DNA from 4 places in the Neorhizobium sp. USDA 3394 genome. Region 1 is predicted to be linked to each of the others. Evidence: predicted binding sites of a transcription regulator. Region 1 holds the regulator's gene; each other region holds the start of a gene.
The links. Region 1 encodes PhoB, which activates phosphate uptake and scavenging genes when phosphate is short. Its sites were predicted from a motif close to TGTCATNNANCTGTCAT; they were not measured.
Positions count from the first base shown of each region.

Region 2: ACZ9EJ_RS11635 (alpha-D-ribose 1-methylphosphonate 5-triphosphate diphosphatase) is a predicted target of PhoB. The motif match lies at 2,548-2,564, and genes of this name have one in related genera.
Region 3: ACZ9EJ_RS03210 (glycerophosphodiester phosphodiesterase) is a predicted target of PhoB. The motif match lies at 2,274-2,290, and genes of this name have one in related genera.
Region 4: ACZ9EJ_RS08675 (UDP-2,3-diacylglucosamine diphosphatase) is a predicted target of PhoB. The motif match lies at 2,462-2,478, and genes of this name have one in related genera.

Region 1 covers NZ_JBWCDU010000001.1:2,154,116-2,158,268, forward strand. The annotation lists gene ACZ9EJ_RS10290 (heavy-metal-associated domain-containing protein) at 1-176, shown strand, start outside; gene ACZ9EJ_RS10295 (hypothetical protein) at 205-726, opposite strand; gene ACZ9EJ_RS10300 (Crp/Fnr family transcriptional regulator) at 780-1,319, shown strand; gene ACZ9EJ_RS10305 (winged helix-turn-helix domain-containing protein) at 1,785-2,471, opposite strand; gene phoB (phosphate regulon transcriptional regulator PhoB) at 2,486-3,169, opposite strand; gene phoU (phosphate signaling complex protein PhoU) at 3,199-3,912, opposite strand; gene pstB (phosphate ABC transporter ATP-binding protein PstB) at 3,958-4,153, opposite strand, start outside.
Region 2 covers NZ_JBWCDU010000001.1:2,412,463-2,416,615, reverse strand. The annotation lists gene ACZ9EJ_RS11645 (molybdopterin-containing oxidoreductase family protein) at 1-1,859, shown strand, start outside; gene ACZ9EJ_RS11640 (NUDIX domain-containing protein) at 1,856-2,449, shown strand; gene ACZ9EJ_RS11635 (alpha-D-ribose 1-methylphosphonate 5-triphosphate diphosphatase) at 2,621-3,790, shown strand; gene ACZ9EJ_RS11630 (RES family NAD+ phosphorylase) at 3,801-4,153, opposite strand, start outside.
Region 3 covers NZ_JBWCDU010000001.1:719,238-723,390, reverse strand. The annotation lists gene ACZ9EJ_RS03235 (NAD(P)/FAD-dependent oxidoreductase) at 1-54, shown strand, start outside; gene ACZ9EJ_RS03230 (hypothetical protein) at 51-335, shown strand; gene ACZ9EJ_RS03225 (SDR family oxidoreductase) at 408-1,265, opposite strand; gene ACZ9EJ_RS03220 (hypothetical protein) at 1,387-1,635, opposite strand; gene ACZ9EJ_RS03215 (DUF983 domain-containing protein) at 1,737-2,150, opposite strand; gene ACZ9EJ_RS03210 (glycerophosphodiester phosphodiesterase) at 2,355-3,209, shown strand; gene ACZ9EJ_RS03205 (hypothetical protein) at 3,216-3,518, opposite strand; gene ACZ9EJ_RS03200 (amidase) at 3,681-4,153, shown strand, end outside.
Region 4 covers NZ_JBWCDU010000001.1:1,830,364-1,834,516, forward strand. The annotation lists gene dgcA (N-acetyl-D-Glu racemase DgcA) at 1-330, shown strand, start outside; gene ACZ9EJ_RS08670 (MFS transporter) at 300-1,529, opposite strand; gene ACZ9EJ_RS08675 (UDP-2,3-diacylglucosamine diphosphatase) at 1,597-2,400, opposite strand; gene ACZ9EJ_RS08680 (NADP-dependent malic enzyme) at 2,634-4,153, shown strand, end outside.

The sequences.
Region 1 (4,153 bases):
CCTGCGGCCACTGTGCGGGTACGGTCAAAAAGGCGATCGAAGGAGCGGATCCAGCCACCTCGTCGATTATTGACCTCGGCACGAAGAAGGCCAGTGTCGAAACCACTGTGTCGCCGGAGGCGATAGCCGCTGCCATCATCGAGGCGGGGTATGCGACGACCTACAAATCTGTATGAAAGTCCCGGGGCCGTCCTTGGGGCGGCCCTATGTCTTCCGGTAGCCGCGTAGCACAGCATAGCCTCGAACCTGATCGGGTGTGAGTATCCCCATTGTCTCGATATGCACCGAAAGATGGATGTAGCGTAGGCGGCCACGGGATTGTTCTGCGTCCGACAGGGCCTTTGCGAGGTCTCCGGGATTCACGTCCGGCCGCCTGAACAGGGCATCCACCGCCCGCTCAGCCTCCAGATACCTCCCGCCCTCGGCCACAGCTTCGCGCTTCATCCGCTCGAAAAGATCCTCGATCCTCGTGAGCTGGATTTCGGTCAGTGACAGATCTCGTGCGAGATCCAGCACATGGCGCGGTCCGGGAACGCCATTGAGTTCGGCAGGCTTGGCCAGTCCCCAGCCTCCACCCCGCTCAAGTTCGAGGATGTCATCGGCGGAAAGGGAAGTAACCGCCCTCTCCTCCTGGCCTACGTAAGGTGATTGATGTCCACTATGGGCATCCTGCGGTAGGGCAGCAGACGGCAACAGCAGCAGTATGAGAGCGAGGTATCTGGTCATCGGGATTCCTTTTCGGTGTGTATCCACATTGCACGTCCATCCGGAACCATGACATGATCGCTGTCATGTCAGATCTGATTTCAAGCCTCCGCGGAATGGCAAGCGCCATGCGCAGTTTCGATGCCGGGCAATACCCGTTCAGGCAGGAGGACGAGGTCGAGGTTCTGCACGTGGTCGATGCAGGTTCGTTTCATCTCGTCCGTCACCAGGCCGATGGGGGAATGGCCGTCCTCCAGAGGGCGGCTGCGGGGTCTATCCTGGCCGAGGCTTCGATATTCTCCGACCGCTATCACTGCGGTGGCGTTGCCACGGCGGCGGCGAAAACCGCAGTGATCCCGGTCACGTCAGTCAAAGAGCGGCTTCGTGTGGATATTGATTTCTCGCACCAGTGGACACTTCATCTCGCGCGCGAACTTCATGCCAGTAGGAAGCGGGCGGAGATAATGTCGCTGAAGACCGTGAAAGCGAGGCTCGAAGCCTGGATATCCTGGAACGGTGGGTTCCCCTCGAAGGGCATGTGGAAGCAGATCGCGGAAGAGATCGGAGTCTCTCCCGAGGCATTGTACCGGGAGATTGCACGCCGGAGATCGTAGCCAGGTCTTGCGGACGGTGCGGAAGGACATATGGCAGGGCGAAACAAGATCTACCGGGGCGATCCAAGGATCGTAACTTAGTTTCCTATTGCGCCCGGTTGAAGCGCCCTGTCAGAAATGTTCCGGAGCCAAGGCGGCTAGTCCTCCATGTCCTCTACGCGGGACGCATCGGTGAAGCTTATGCTCTGCACCACGCTGCCCGAGACGGGGAGACAGGGATGTGGATATTCACCGCTTAGTCACCAGCACTCCGGGCGCGGCGTCGGAGAACCGGACCAACCGGCGAAGGCATATCTGAAGGTGATTGCGGTCGACCCGCAAGGTACGGCGGAGGCGTTGGCAAAAGGCGCTGCATAGTTCCAATAGCTGGCGAATGCTGCTTCGCCAGCCTCCATGGCAATGATCCGCCGGGTCGCCATCAGCCGGTCAGGATAAAGATTGGCCCCAAGTCCAAAGAGACGCCTGTCAGAAATCGCCCAATGCGTATCCGGTGCCGCGCACGGTCCGGATCACGTTGTCGGACTTGCCAAGGCTGATGACTTTGCGAAGCCGGCCGATATGGACATCGATCGCGCGCTCATCGACGTTCGTGTCGTCGCCCCACAGGGAAGCCTTGAGCTCCGAGCGTGAATAGACCTTGCCGGGCGTCCGCATCAGGAATTCAAGAAGCTTGAACTCCTTCGGCCCGAGCTTGACCTCGCGCTTCTGCCGGTGAACCCGATGGGCTTCCCGGTCGAGCGTGAGATCGCCCACCTTGAGCATATGGTCCAGGAGGGCGGGGTTGACCCTCCTGAGCAGGTTCTTCACGCGGACGACGAGCTCGACCGGGGAGAATGGCTTCATGAGGCAATCATCGGCACCCGCAGCCAGGGCGACCAGGTGAAGGCCCTCCCCACCCGATGGAACAAGGAGTATGATCGGAAGGCGCGATAGGACCGGATCGAGACGCACTTCGCGGCAGACCTCGAGACCTTGCACACCCGGAAGGTCCGAACTCATGACCAGGATATCCGGCGGAACGGCCTTCAGGCGATTGGAGATCTCGGCACCACTGGCCAGCATCGATACGACGAAGTTGTCGGCCGCGAGGGCTTTCTGCAATATCAGACGAAACGACTCGTCGTCGTCGACCAACAGGACCCGCGCGCTCATCTCGTGGCCACCAACTATGTTTCCATGGAGTATCCGGCACCGCGGACGGTGCGGATTACATCCTGCATGTTGGAGAAGTTGAGTGCCTTGCGAAGTCTTCCCACATGGACGTCGACCGTACGCTCGTCGACATAGATGTCATGGCCCCAGACGCCGTCCAGAAGCTGCGAGCGGGAGAAGACCCGGCCTGGCGCCGCCATCAGGAATTCGAGCAGGCGGAATTCGGTCGGGCCCAGACGCACCTCGCGGCTCTTGCGGTGAACGCGATGGGTTTCCCGATCGAGTTCGATGTCGCCGCAGCGGAGCACGCTGGAGAGCACTTCCGGACGAGCCCGCCGCAGCATGGCCTTGACGCGAGCCATCAGTTCCGGCGTCGAGAACGGCTTCACCACATAGTCGTCGGCACCGGTGGCGAGGCCGCGAACACGTTCGCTCTCCTCGCCGCGGGCCGTCAGCATGATGATCGGCAGGCGCTCCGTTTCCGGGCGCATGCGCAGCCGGCGGCAGAGTTCGATGCCGGAAACGCCGGGTAGCATCCAGTCGAGGATCAGAAGGTCCGGTACCCGTTCCTGAAGCCGGATCTCGGCTTCGTCGCCCCGCAAAACGGTATCGACCTCATAACCCTCGGCTTCCAGATTGTAGCGAAGAAGCACGCTCAGCGCTTCCTCGTCTTCTACGACAGCGATTTTTGGCAGCATTCTTCAGCCTGCTCCGTCAGCATTCCGTCTTATTCGGTGATAGCGCCGAGCGTGTTCGACGAGTCGTCCTTCGGACGATCGCCTTCCGGCTGGGCGCCTGTCGTCATGTAGTAGATGGTCTCGGCGATGTTGGTGGCATGGTCGCCGATACGCTCGATGTTCTTGGCGCAGAACAGCAGATGCGTGCAGGTGGTGATGTTGCGCGGATCCTCCATCATGTAGGTGAGGAGTTCGCGGAACAGCGAAGTGTACATCGCGTCGATTTCCTCGTCGCGGCTGCGGATCGCCTCGGCCTTTTCCGCCGAACGCGTCGCGTAGACGTCGAGGACGTCCTTGAGCTGCACGAGGGCGAGATCGGAGAGATGCTCCAGGCCGCGGGCGAGCTTGCGCGGAACGCCGGTGCCCTGAACCGCGATGACGCGCTTGGCGGTGTTCTTGCCAAGGTCGCCGACGCGCTCCAGATCGGAGGCGATGCGCAGCGAACCGACGATCTCGCGAAGGTCGGCTGCAACCGGCTGGCGACGGGCGATCGTGACGATCGCCTTGTCGCCGATCTCGCGCTCGGCGTGATCGAGGATCACGTCGTCGGAGATGACCTTCTGCGCGAGTGCGGCGTCGGAATTGACCAGCGCCCGCACGGCGTCCGAGCACATCTGCTCGGCGAGGCCGCCCATTTCGGAGATGCGGCGGCTCAGGTATTTCAGTTCGTCGTCATAGGCCGACAGGATATGGGTCGATGCCATCTTCTAGTCCTCAAAATTGATTTTCAGGCGGCACTTTCGGCTGGATCAGCCGAAACGGCCCATGATGTAATCCTGGGTGCGCTGATCGTCGGGATTGGTGAACATCTTGTCGGTGTCGTTCTCCTCGACGAGCTGGCCGAGATGGAACATGGCGGTGCGCTGCGACACGCGGGCAGCCTGCTGCATCGAATGCGTCACGATGACGATCGTGTAGTTGGCTCGCAGTTCATGGATGAGTTCT
Region 2 (4,153 bases), 260 kb from region 1:
TTTCCTGGGAGGCCGCCCTCGACGAGATCGCTGACGCTTTCGTCAAGGCCGAGGCGAAGCATGGTTCGGAGGCGGTCTGGCCCTATTTCTATGCGGGTACGATGGGCCAGGTGCAGCGCGATTCGATCGAGCGCCTGCGGCATGCGAAAAAATATTCCGGCTTCTTCGGCACGATCTGCACCAACATGGCCTGGACCGGCTACGTGATGGGCACCGGCGCGCTTCGCGGTCCCGATCCGCGCGAGATGGCGAAATCCGATTGCGTGGTGATCTGGGGCACCAATGCCGTCTCCACCCAGGTCAACGTCATGACCCATGCGGTGAAGGCCCGCAAGGAACGCGGTGCCAAGATCGTGGTCATCGATATCTACGACAACCCGACCATGAAACAGGCGGACATGGCGCTGACCGTGCGCCCCGGCACCGATGCCGCACTTGCCTGCGCCGTCATGCACATTGCCTTCCGTGACGGCTATGCCGACCGGGCCTATATGGCGAAATATGCCGACGATCCCGCGGGCCTCGAAGCGCATCTGAAAGCGAAGACGCCGGAATGGGCCTCCGCTATCACCGGCCTGTCGGTCGAAGAGATCGAGACCTTCGCCCGCCTCGTCGGCACGACCAAAAAAACCTTCTTCCGACTCGGCTACGGTTTCGCCCGCCAGCGCAACGGCACCGTCGCCATGCATGCGGCGCTGTCGATTTCGACCGTGCTCGGCTGCTGGCAATACGAGGGCGGCGGCGCCTTCCACAACAACGGCGAAATTTTCCGGCTCAACAAGTCCGAGCTGATGGGCACGGCCTATGCCGATCCCGATATCCGCCAGCTCGACCAGTCGCAGATCGGCCGGGTGCTGACCGGCGATGCGGAGGCTCTGCGGCACGGCGGGCCGGTGACGGCGATGCTGATCCAGAACACCAATCCGATGAACGTCGCGCCGGAACAGCGCCTCGTCCGCCAGGGTTTCTTGCGCGACGACCTGTTCATCGCCGTCCACGAGCAGTTCATGACCGATACGGCCGAGGTCGCCGACATCGTCCTGCCCGCCACCATGTTCGTCGAGCACGACGATCTTTACCGCGCCGGCGGGCAGCAGCATATCCTGCTCGGGCCAAAGCTGGTCGAGCCGCCATCGACGGTGCACACCAATCTCTTCGTCATCGAGGAACTGGCCAAGCGCCTCGGCGTCGATCATTTCCCCGGTTTCGGCCTCGACGAGCGCCAGCATATCGACCGCATCCTGAAGGCCAGCCATTGGGGCGCCTACGACGATCTGGCGCGTGACAAATGGATCGACGCGCAGCCGGACTTCGAAACCGCCCATTACATCAAGGGCTTCGGTTATCCGGATGGAAAATTCCGCTTCCGGCCGGACTGGGCGAACGGCCCGTCGCCGGACAAGCCGCCGAAGAATGTCGGGCCTTTGGGACCGATCGGCGAACTGCCGGTCTTCCCCGACCAGGTCGACGTCATCGAGGTGGCGGACGAGGCGCATCCCTTCCGGCTGGCGACATCGCCCGCCCGCAGCTTCCTCAACTCCTCCTTCACCGAGACGAAGAGCTCGCACGAGCGGGAAGGGCGGCCGGAAGTGATGATCGAACCGACCGATGCGGAGCGCCTCGGCATCGTTGACGGTGATATCGTCCGGCTCGGCAATACCCGCGGCGAAATCCGCCTGCACGCGAAGCTCGTGGCCGGCGCGAGGCCGGGCGTGCTGATCGCCGAGGGGCTGTGGCCGAACCACAAACATCTCGACGGCGAGGGCATCAACGTGCTGACCGGCGCCGACGCCGTGGCGCCTTATGGCGGGGCGGCCTTCCACGACAACAAGGTATGGCTTCGCAAGGACGCAGCATGACCGGGCGGGATGATCGGGTGAAGCTCGTTAGCGAAAAGACGTTGTCGGATGGGTGGACGCGGCTTTCGAGCTACGAACTCGATTACGCCGATCGCAGCGGCGAGACGCACCGCCTGCATCGCGAAATCTACCATAAGTCCGAGGCCGCCTGCATCCTTCTCTACGATGCCCGGCGCGACATGGTCGTGCTGGTGAGGCAGTTTCGGCTGCCCGCCTATCTCACCGGCAAACCGGCATGGATGGTGGAGGTGCCGGCCGGGCTGCTGGACGAGGATCACCCGGAGGATGCGATCCGGCGCGAAGCGATGGAGGAAACCGGCTACCGTCTGCGGGATGTGCGGTTTGTCTTCAAGGCGTTCATGTCGCCTGGCGCGATCACCGAACTTGTGCATTTCTTCCACGCGCCGGTCGACCTCTCCGACCGGGTGAACGGTGGCGGTGGTCTTGCCGAGGAGCACGAGGATATCGAGGTTCTCGAACTGCCGCTCGACGAGGCGGTCGCGATGATCGGCACTGGCGAAATCATCGATGCGAAGACGATCATGATGCTGCAATGGGCGGTGATAAACCGGGCATCATTCACCGCCTGATGTCCATGCGGGGCCGCGCAGGCTGGAAACGCCGATAGGCGTCTTCGCCTGTTGTTTCAGACGCCGTATGATTGTGACTTGACCTTGTGCCGCGCCGATTTCACATGATTGTCACGAATGGTGGCTAAGCGCTGCCTCTTGATAATCTTCCTTTATGGTCAGGAGAAAGCCATGTGGCTCGGCAATTTCACCCTCGTTCTGCCGAACGAGGTGGTGAACTCAGGTTCTGTGCGGGTTGAAGATGGCGTGATAGCCGAGATTCGCCCCGAACCGGTCGCCGGCGCCGTGATCGACGGCGGCGGGCGGCTGCTGATGCCGGGTTTCGTCGATCTGCACGGCGACATGATCGAGCGCGAGATCGCGCCGCGGCCGAACGCCCAAATGCCGATCGACTTCGGCATCCACGAACTGGACAAGAAGCTCGCCGCTGCCGGCGTCACCACGGCTTATGCGGCCGTCTCCTTCGCCACCGAAAGCGTCTACGGCCATGTCCGCTCTCTGGAGACGACCTCGGCCGTGATCGAGGGCATCAACCGCCTGCGCGACAACCTGCTGATCGATCATCGCGTCCATGCCCGCTACGAGATCACCAATATCGGCGCCGCCCCGACGCTCGAACGGCTGCTCAGGGCCGACGAGATCGACATGGTGTCGCTCACCGACCACACGCCGGGCCAGGGCCAGTACAACAACATTGCCGCCTATGTCGCCAGCATCTCCGAACGCCGGGCGATTTCCGAGGAAATGGCCGCCGAGATCGTCCAGAAGCGCATTGCAATGCGCAACAATCCGCAGATCGAGGTGAAACTGAAGGAGATCGTTTCCCTCGCCCTCAAGCATCGCCTGTCGCTCGCTTCCCACGACGACGACAGCGTCGAGAAGGTGGCCGAAATGTTCGATCTCGGCGTCACGATCAGCGAATTCCCGGTAACGCTGCCGGCCGCCGAGGAGGCCCGCCGACGTGGGCTCTGGACGTTGATGGGCGCGCCGAACGCGCTGCGTGGCAAGTCCATGTCCGGCAATCTGAGCGCCCTCGACGCCGCCAAGGCCGGCCTGCTGACGGTAATTGCTGCCGATTACCATCCGGCGGCTTTCGTGCCGGGTGTCTTCAAGCTGGCTGACGTCTCCGAAGGCGGCCTTCCGGCTGCCGTCGCCATGGCGACCGGCAATGCCGCCCGTTCCGCCGGCCTGACCGATCGCGGCGAGATTGCGGTTGGCCAGCGCGCCGATCTGGTCGTGGTGGAAAAGGGCGACGTGCACCGCATCCGCGCCACCTTCCGCGCCGGCCGCTTCGTCTACAGCGACGGCACGCTGCACCCGCTCCGGGCGCTGGCGGCGTAAGGCTCGGAGGTTATTCCTCCCAGGACTTCTGGTTCTTCGGCAACCTGCCTGTCGGGTCGATAACGTGGACTCGATGTGGCAGATCGACTCCCCAGTCCCACAGCACGAGATTGCTGACCGAGGTCGCGGCCCGGTGGGCGAAGGAGGGGACGAGGATACCGGCATAAGGCCCGGAAAGGTTGTCATAAATTGCCCAGGAGTCCGGTCTCCTGCTTTCCGAGAGCGCAGAGGCCCAGGCGGACGCCATGACATCGAACGATATGCCAAGCGCATTTTGCGAAGCCTCGTCCGTGAGGTCGGCGACGTCGTCGCAATCGATGTCGTATGAGCAGATGGTCAACGGGTGGATCCTGTGCCCAAACC
Region 3 (4,153 bases), 1.4 Mb from region 1:
GACGAAAATGCCGCCACTTCCGTTCCGTCTTCCACGCAAAGGACCGAGACATGAACACCGCCAATCCGCAGCTCGAAGGCCTCTATCTCGCCGTTGCCGCGATCAACCGGCTCCTCGTCGAAAAAGGCGTCCTCTCCCATGAAGAGATCCAGGGCGCCCTGCAGGCGGCCGAACGCACGGTGCTTGCCGACGACAAGCCCCTCGCCGTCTCGACGTCCCACCAGAAGGCGATCGCCTTCCCGATCCGGCTGCTGCTTCTGGCCAACGAGGCGAGTGAACAGGGCACCAAATTCTGTTTCGAGGATCTGGCGCGGGAAGTCGGCCGCCGCACCTGAGAAAATCTACTCCCCAAACATGAACGGCGGCATGAGCCACGCCGCCGTTGTTTTTGTGGGAGGAGAGCTTGACTACAGGATGGGCTTGCCGCCGGTAACGGCGATCGTCGTGCCGGAAACGTAGCTGGAGAGGGGATCGGCAAGCATGACATAGGCTGTCGCCAGTTCCGCCGGCTGGCCCGGGCGCTTCATTGGCACTTGCTTGCCGAAATCCTTTACACGGTCCTCCGTCATGGTCGAGGGAATGAGCGGCGTCCAGATCGGCCCGGGTGCGACCGCATTGGCGCGGATGCCTTTTTCGGCCAGCAGCTGTGCGAGGCCCGCCGTGAAATTCTGGATCGCGCCCTTTGTCGTCGCATAGGCGAGCAGCGTCGGGTTCGGATTGTCGGAATTGATCGAAGCGGTGTTGATGATGGCACTACCGGGCTTCATATGGGGCACGGCCGCCTTGGTGAGATAGAACATCGCATGGATGTTGACCTGGAAGGTCAGTTCCCATTCCTGGTCGCTGATGTCGCCAATGTCGGAAAAAGTGGCCTGGTGTGCGGCGTTGTTGACGAGAATATCGATCCCGCCGAACTCCTGAACCGCCTTGTCGATGATCGCCCGGCAATGTGCCGCCGTCTTGATGTCGCCCGGCACCAGCACCGCCTTGCGGCCAGCTTCCTCGACCAGGCGTTTGGTGTCCTCGGCATCCTCGTCTTCATCCAGATAGGAAATCAAGAGATCGGCGCCTTCGCGCGCATAGGCGATCACCACAGCCCGGCCGATGCCGCTGTCGCCGCCCGTGATCACCGCCTTCTTGCCAGCCAGCCGGCCGGAACCCCGGTAGGAGAGCTCCCCGTGATCCGGCACCGGATCCATGCGCCGTGTATAGCCCGGCATCGGCTGCTGCTGTTCGGGAAACGGCGGAGTGGGATACTGGGCCATCAAGATCTTCCTTGTTATCGAGGTAGCGAACTGATCGCCCCAACTGGCCTCGTCCGGAGATGTTCCCGACCAAAATGCACAATCAAAAAGGAGAAAACGCGACGCGCCCCCCACTTCCGGCTCAAGCTCCGGGCGTGATTGCTCCGTCGCCGCGCCGCAGGCGTTTCAGCTGATTGACGATCCGGAGCGAGCTCCCAGCCCGTGCCGCCGAGGAATCTGAGCTCTTCGACAGGATCCGCAACATGTCCTCCGCCTCGTCTGCGGAAATGGTGCCGCGGGCGGCCAGACCGTCGATCAGCATGAGCATCGCCCCTTCGATCGCGAGCGAGCGACGGCGCGTTTCCATTTCGATTTCATTGGCATCGGACATTGCAGGCTCCTTGAATTGTCACCTGCCGAATGGTTTGGGGAGAAGATTGTTCCTCACCATCCTGCCCGGTCTTTTCGCAAGCCTCGAGGTCCCGTCGGCAGTCAGCCGCCGTTCTGGGCGTCATCGGGCGGTGACGGGCTCGTGTCGACCTTGCCGGGACCTGCCTTGTAAAAGTACTGGCTCGCGACGAGCCAGCCCTTCAGCGGCCGCATGGGCGCGAGACACGTCAGGAGCAGAAAGGGAAGCGAGACCAGCAGATGCACCCAGAATGGCGGCTGGAAGCTGGTCTCGATCCAGACCGCAAGCGCGATACTCGGAATGCAGCCGAAGCACATGACGAAAAAGGCTGGACCGTCTCCCGGGTCGGCGAAGGAATAATCGAGGCCGCAGACCTCGCAGGCCGGCCGCATCGACAGGAACCCGTTGAACAGATGCCCCTGGCCGCAACGCGGGCAACGGCCGCGCAGACCGGTATCATAGGGAGAAAGAGGCGCCCAGTTCGCGTCGTGGGACATGGAAAACTGCCTTTCGTGACAGGAGACAAAGTTTGTTTTTCGGATACTTATCCGGCAGACCTCTATAACAAGCCGTTCCCTGCCGGGCGCAATCCCGGCTTTTGAGGTTCGGCACGAAACTTCTGTCATCGATCTATGGCAGGCAGCTCCAAAACAATAGTCTGGCGTCGATCGAATCGCTGCCTTCACCTTGGACGGTATTTCATGGCTTCAGAATTTTCAGGCCTCGGCATCGCCCACCAGGGCCGTTTCACCCGGCTGAAGTGGCATCGCCTGCGCCGCAGCTTCAAGGATCCGCTGTTTTCCGCCGGCGTCATGGCAGAGGGTTTTCGTCTTGGAGCATCGACCGAACTCGATCTGCGCGTCCGCGCCGATGGCGGCTTCGTCGTCCTGCATGACGAGGAACTCGAAGGTGAAACCACCGGCCATGGCCTCATCCGCGAGGCCTTACCCGAAACGATCCGCGGCCTGACGCTGCTGGAGGGCGGCCATCCGCCCATTCTCAGCGAGGATCTTGCGACAATGCTTCAGACCGCCCATCCGGACGCCCTGCTGCAGTTCGACGTGAAGGACGAGCTTGAGGCGATCGGCCCGCGTGGCATGGACCATCTCGCCGACCATTTCGCCGGCTCCAGTTCCTCGATCATCGTCAGCGGCGCCGATCTCGACCTGATCGTCGCCGTCAAGCATAGACTGCCGGGCGTCAAGCGCGGCATCGACCCGACGGGCAAGCTCATGGATATCTACCGCAACCATGGCCTGAACGCCGTTGAAACGGATCTCCGTGCCGATATTGCCGGCCCGACCGAGCCGGACACCATCTATCTCGCCTGGCCGCTGGTGCTGCAGGCCGCGAGGGACGGGCTCGACCTGGTCGGCCTCTGCCACGATGTCGGCAGGCTGGTGGATGCCTGGACCTTCAATCTCAAGACCCCGGACGCCGGTTTCGACGAGGCCGAAGCCCGCAACTTCTCAGCCCTGATGGCGCTGAAGCCGGATCAGATCACCACCGACGAACCGATCGCCACCGAACGGGCCTGGGCGGCCATCTCCGCTTGAAGTTCATCAATCGTCGAACCCGAACGGATCGCGAAACACCCGCCGGCTGACCAGCTTGAGACTGCGGTCCGGCTGGATGATATAATTTTCCTCGACCCGCTGGCCGAGTTCGTTGCGGAACTCGTGCGGCACGACGCTGCCGATCGGCGCCTTGGTGAGCTTGGTGCGCGGCTGGCCACGATAGGTGATGCTGCCGGGGATCGGCCGGATGCCCGGTCCGATGTCGATTGCCCCGGTGGTTCCGCCGCCGTCCGTGCTGCAGCCGGCAAGTGCGATCACGAGACCGACGGTGGCGATGATGTTTCTCATGGGCTGATCCTTCCCGATATCCCGCTGACGCGGTGGACTCACTGAACTTCGCGAATATGCGAGAAGTTCCATGCCATCAGCCGAGCCGATAAATCCTCTACCCATCGCCAAAATATCCGATACATCTGTTCCCCGCCAGTAACGGAATGGAGAATGACTGCCGTGACGAAATCCTTTGGAGCGATGTCGATCGCCGAGCTTTCCGCGCTCATCCAGATGGGCAAGGTCGATCCCGTCGAAATCACGGAATCGGTGCTGTCAGGCATCAACGCCTATCCAGACAAGGCCGTGTTCATATCGCTGCTCGAAGACCGCGCCACTGCGGAAGCCCATGCCGCCTCCAAGCGCCTCAAGGAAGGCCGCTCGCTCGGCCTCCTCGACGGCATTCCGATCGCCTGGAAAGACCTCTTCGACATCGAGGGCCTGCCGACCACCGCCGGCTCGAAAGTGCTGAAGAAGGCAGCCCCCGCCGCGAAGGACGCGGCGATCGTCGATCTCCTGAAACAGGCCGGCATGGTCGCGATCGGCCGCACCAATATGAGCGAATTCGCCTTTTCCGGCATCGGCATCAATCCGCATTACGGAACGCCGCACAATCCGCATGGCAAGGATGCGCCGCGCATTCCGGGCGGCTC
Region 4 (4,153 bases), 320 kb from region 1:
GTTTCCGTCTGCGCCGATGAAAGCGTGCACGCCACGCAGGACCTGGAAAGCCTCCGCGACCGGTACGACGCGGTCAACATCAAGCTCGACAAGACCGGCGGACTGACCGAGGCGCTGGCGATGAAGGCGGAAGCACAGCGGCTTGGATTTGCCGTGATGATCGGCTGCATGGTCGGCTCCTCGCTCGCCATGGCGCCGGCCGTGCTGCTTGCCCAGGATGCGGACTATGCGGATATCGACGGGCCGCTGCTGCTTTCCCGCGACCGGCCGGACGGGCTGCGCTACGAGGGTTCCCTCGTCTACCCGCCGGAAGCGACCCTCTGGGGCTGAAGTCTTGCCGCAAGCGCGATGATCGACAGGCCGACCAGCGCCAGGACCGACATCGCCACATAGCTCGTCGGGCCGAACTGGCGGTACAGTACGCCGGAGAGCACCGTCGCCAGCGCGAGAAAAACGCCGTTGTAGAAGACATAGGCGCCCTGCATCGAGGCCTCCTGGTCTTCGCGCACCGCCTCGACCAGCCGGTGCTGGATGCCGATATGCACGAAGGCGAACGTGAAGGCGTGGGTGGCCTGCAGCGCCAGATATCCCCAGAAGTCGAGCGGCATCGGAAACAGTGTCCAGCGGACCACGGCAACGGCACAACCGATTCGCATCAGCGTCCAGGGCGAAATCCGTCTGGCAATCCAGCCGGCGGCGAAGAAGACGATTATCTCCGACAGGACGGCCGCGCTCCACAGGACGCCGATCGAGCCGCTCGAAAAGCCGATCTGCTGCCAGTGGATGGTGCCGAACGTATAGAACATGCCGTGGCCCGCCTGCGCCACCGACGCGCCGATCATCAGCAAGTGCAGGTCGAGCCTTCTGAGCGAGCTCGGCTGAGGCATCCTCTCCGGATCCGGCCTTGCAACCGCCCGGCCGAGCTTCGGAGCCGCGAAGGCGACCGCGACGGTCAGGAGAAAACCGACCGCTATCGCCCAGGGGATGGCCTGGAAACCCCAGAATCCGCGGAGTTCGCCGACGACGAGCGCCACGGCCACGAAGCCGACGGATCCCCAGACGCGCATCGAACCGTACTGAAAACCCCAGCGCCGGACCCCGCTGACGGCGATCGATTCGACGATCGGCGCATAGGGCGCGAAAACCGCCGCCTGAACGGCGATGACGATGAGAACCGGCCAGAAGTCGTGGGTGAAGAACATGGCGAATGCGGTCAACAACGACAACGCGCCGGACCAGGCGAGCATGAGGATCCGTTCCGTCATGCGGTCGGCAAGCAGGCCGGCAACCGGGGCGGCAGCCACGCGCAGCAGAAGCTGGGCTGCGAGCACGAGGCCGATTTCGAATTCGGTAAAGGCAAGCCCGTCGAGCCAGACGGGCAGATAGGGCAGAATCACTCCGTTCACCCCGAGCGGCGCCCCATAGGCGATCGCACAGCGCAACTGGAAGAACCGGGGCGCAGCTTGCGCCGTATTTGAGGGAATCACGATTTCACGGGTGGGTTGCTGAAGTTTCAGCTTACCTAACACACACCCTTGTGCCTGCCTATGGCCAGATGTAGCCCTCCGGCCGGGCCGTCCATCTGTGGCAGGCCGTTCAGGCGGCCCGCATGTCCTCGATGGATTGCGGCGCCGGCAAGGACTTGATCTCCGCCGTGGCGGCGATGTTCTGCCAGGAAATCATTTCCAGCGTGCCGTCGAAGTTCTCGGCGATCGCCGTGCAGCTTTCCACCCAGTCGCCGGTATTGACGTAGTGGATGCCGTCGATGTCCTCCATGACGGCGTGATGGATATGGCCGCAGATGACGCCATCGACATTGTTGCGGCGGGCTTCGTCGGCAACGACCCGCTGGAACTCGCCGATGAAATTGACGGCGTGCTTGACCTGTAGCTTCGCCCAGGCGGAGAAGGACCAGTAGGGCATGCCGAGACGGCGGCGGATGGCGGCAAGGCCGATGTTGATGACGATCGCCGCGTCATAGGCCCAGTCGCCGAGATAGGCGAGCAGGCGGGCATTGCGGACCACGACGTCGAATTCGTCTCCATGCAGGATCAGGTATTTCTTGCCGTCGGCCATCTCGTAGATCTCGCGCTCGGCGACTTCGATGCCGCCGAAATGCGTGCCTGGGAAAGAGCGCAGGAATTCATCGTGGTTGCCGGGGATGTAGACGATGCGGGTACCCTTGCGCGCCTTGCGCAGCAGCTTCTGAACCACGTCGTTGCAGCCCTGCGGCCAATACCAGTTGCGCTTCAGCCGCCAGCCATCGACGATGTCGCCGACCAGGAAAATGGTATCCGCTTCATGATAGCGCAGGAAATCCAGGAGGAAGTCCGTTCGGGCTGCCTTGGAGCCCAGATGAACGTCCGAAATGAAGAGCGTTCTGAAATGTCTTGTATCCATCTCACCGGTCACGAAGTCGTCCTTTCGCTGCCGCTTCTGTTGGCTTCAAAACCAGACTCGTGTTTCAGGATGATGACAGGGACCGGGAAAGGTGCGTACCGCGCCCAATCGGCCATGTTCCAATTTCCGCCGTGACCGCAAAATTAGCTGCTGTTGCTTTGGGTCGATTGATGTAATGAGAGGTCTCTCCTTTCGACCCCTCAAAGACAGAACATGCAAGCCCAGGAGGAAACATGAACGCGCAGGACAAACCGAAGTCGCCGACCATGCCGGTCAGCGGCGATCTCGACGAGCAGGCGCTGTTCTTCCACCGCTATCCGCGGCCCGGCAAGCTGGAGATCCAGGCGACGAAGCCGCTCGGCAACCAGCGCGACCTGGCGCTTGCCTATTCTCCGGGCGTTGCAGCACCGTGCCTGGCGATCCGCGACAACCCGGACTTGGCCGCGGACTATACCGCCCGCGCCAACCTCGTCGCCGTCGTCTCCAACGGCTCGGCCGTGCTCGGTCTCGGCAATATCGGCCCGCTGGCCTCGAAGCCGGTCATGGAAGGCAAGGCCGTCCTCTTCAAGAAATTCGCAGGCATCGACGTTTTCGACATCGAGATCGACGCGCCCGGCATCGAGGCGATGGTCTCTACCGTTTCGGCGCTCGAGCCGACCTTCGGCGGAATCAACCTCGAAGACATCAAGTCGCCGGAGTGTTTCGAAGTCGAACGCCGGCTGCGTGAAAAAATGAACATCCCGGTCTTCCACGACGACCAGCACGGCACGGCGATCATCGTCGCCGCCGCAGTCCTGAACGGGCTGGAACTCGCCGGCAAGAACATCGCCGACGTAAAGATCGTGACGTCGGGCGCCGGTGCCGCGGCGCTTGCCTGCCTGCATCTCCTCGTTTCGCTCGGCGCCAAGAAAGAGAATATCTGGGTCCACGACATCGAAGGCCTCGTCTATGACGGGCGCAACACGCTGATGGACGAGTGGAAGGAAATCTACACCCAGAAATCCGACAAGCGCGTGCTGGCCGACAGCATCGGCGGTGCCGACGTGTTCCTCGGCCTCTCTGCCGCCGGCGTACTGAAGCCCGAACTCCTGGAGCAGATGGCCGAGAAGCCGCTGATCATGGCGCTCGCCAATCCGACGCCGGAAATCATGCCCGAGCTTGCCCGCGCCGCCCGGCCCGACGCGATGATCTGCACCGGCCGTTCGGACTTCCCGAACCAGGTCAACAATGTCCTGTGCTTCCCCTACATCTTCCGCGGCGCGCTCGATTGCGGCGCCCGGACGATCAACGAGGAAATGAAGATGGCGGCGGTCAAGGCGATCGCGGCGCTTGCGCGCGAGGAGGTCTCCGACGTCGCGGCGCGCGCCTATTCCGGCGAGACTCCGATCTTCGGCCCCGACTACCTCATCCCCTCGCCTTTCGACCCGCGCCTCATCCTGCGAATCGCACCGGCGGTCGCCAGGGCTGCCGCGGAGACCGGCGTCGCATCCCGGCCAATCCAGGATTTCGAGGCTTATCTCGACCAGTTGAACCGCTTCGTCTGGCGCTCCGGTTTCGTCATGAAGCCGATCTTCAGCGCCGCCAAGGTATCCGAAAAGAACCGCGTGATCTTTTCGGAAGGCGAGGACGAACGCGTGCTGCGTGCCGCCCAGGTCCTGCTCGAGGAAAAGACGGCGATGCCGATCCTGATCGGCCGTCCTTCGGTCATCGAGGCGCGGCTGGCGCGTTTCGGCATCCGTATCCGCCCGAATGT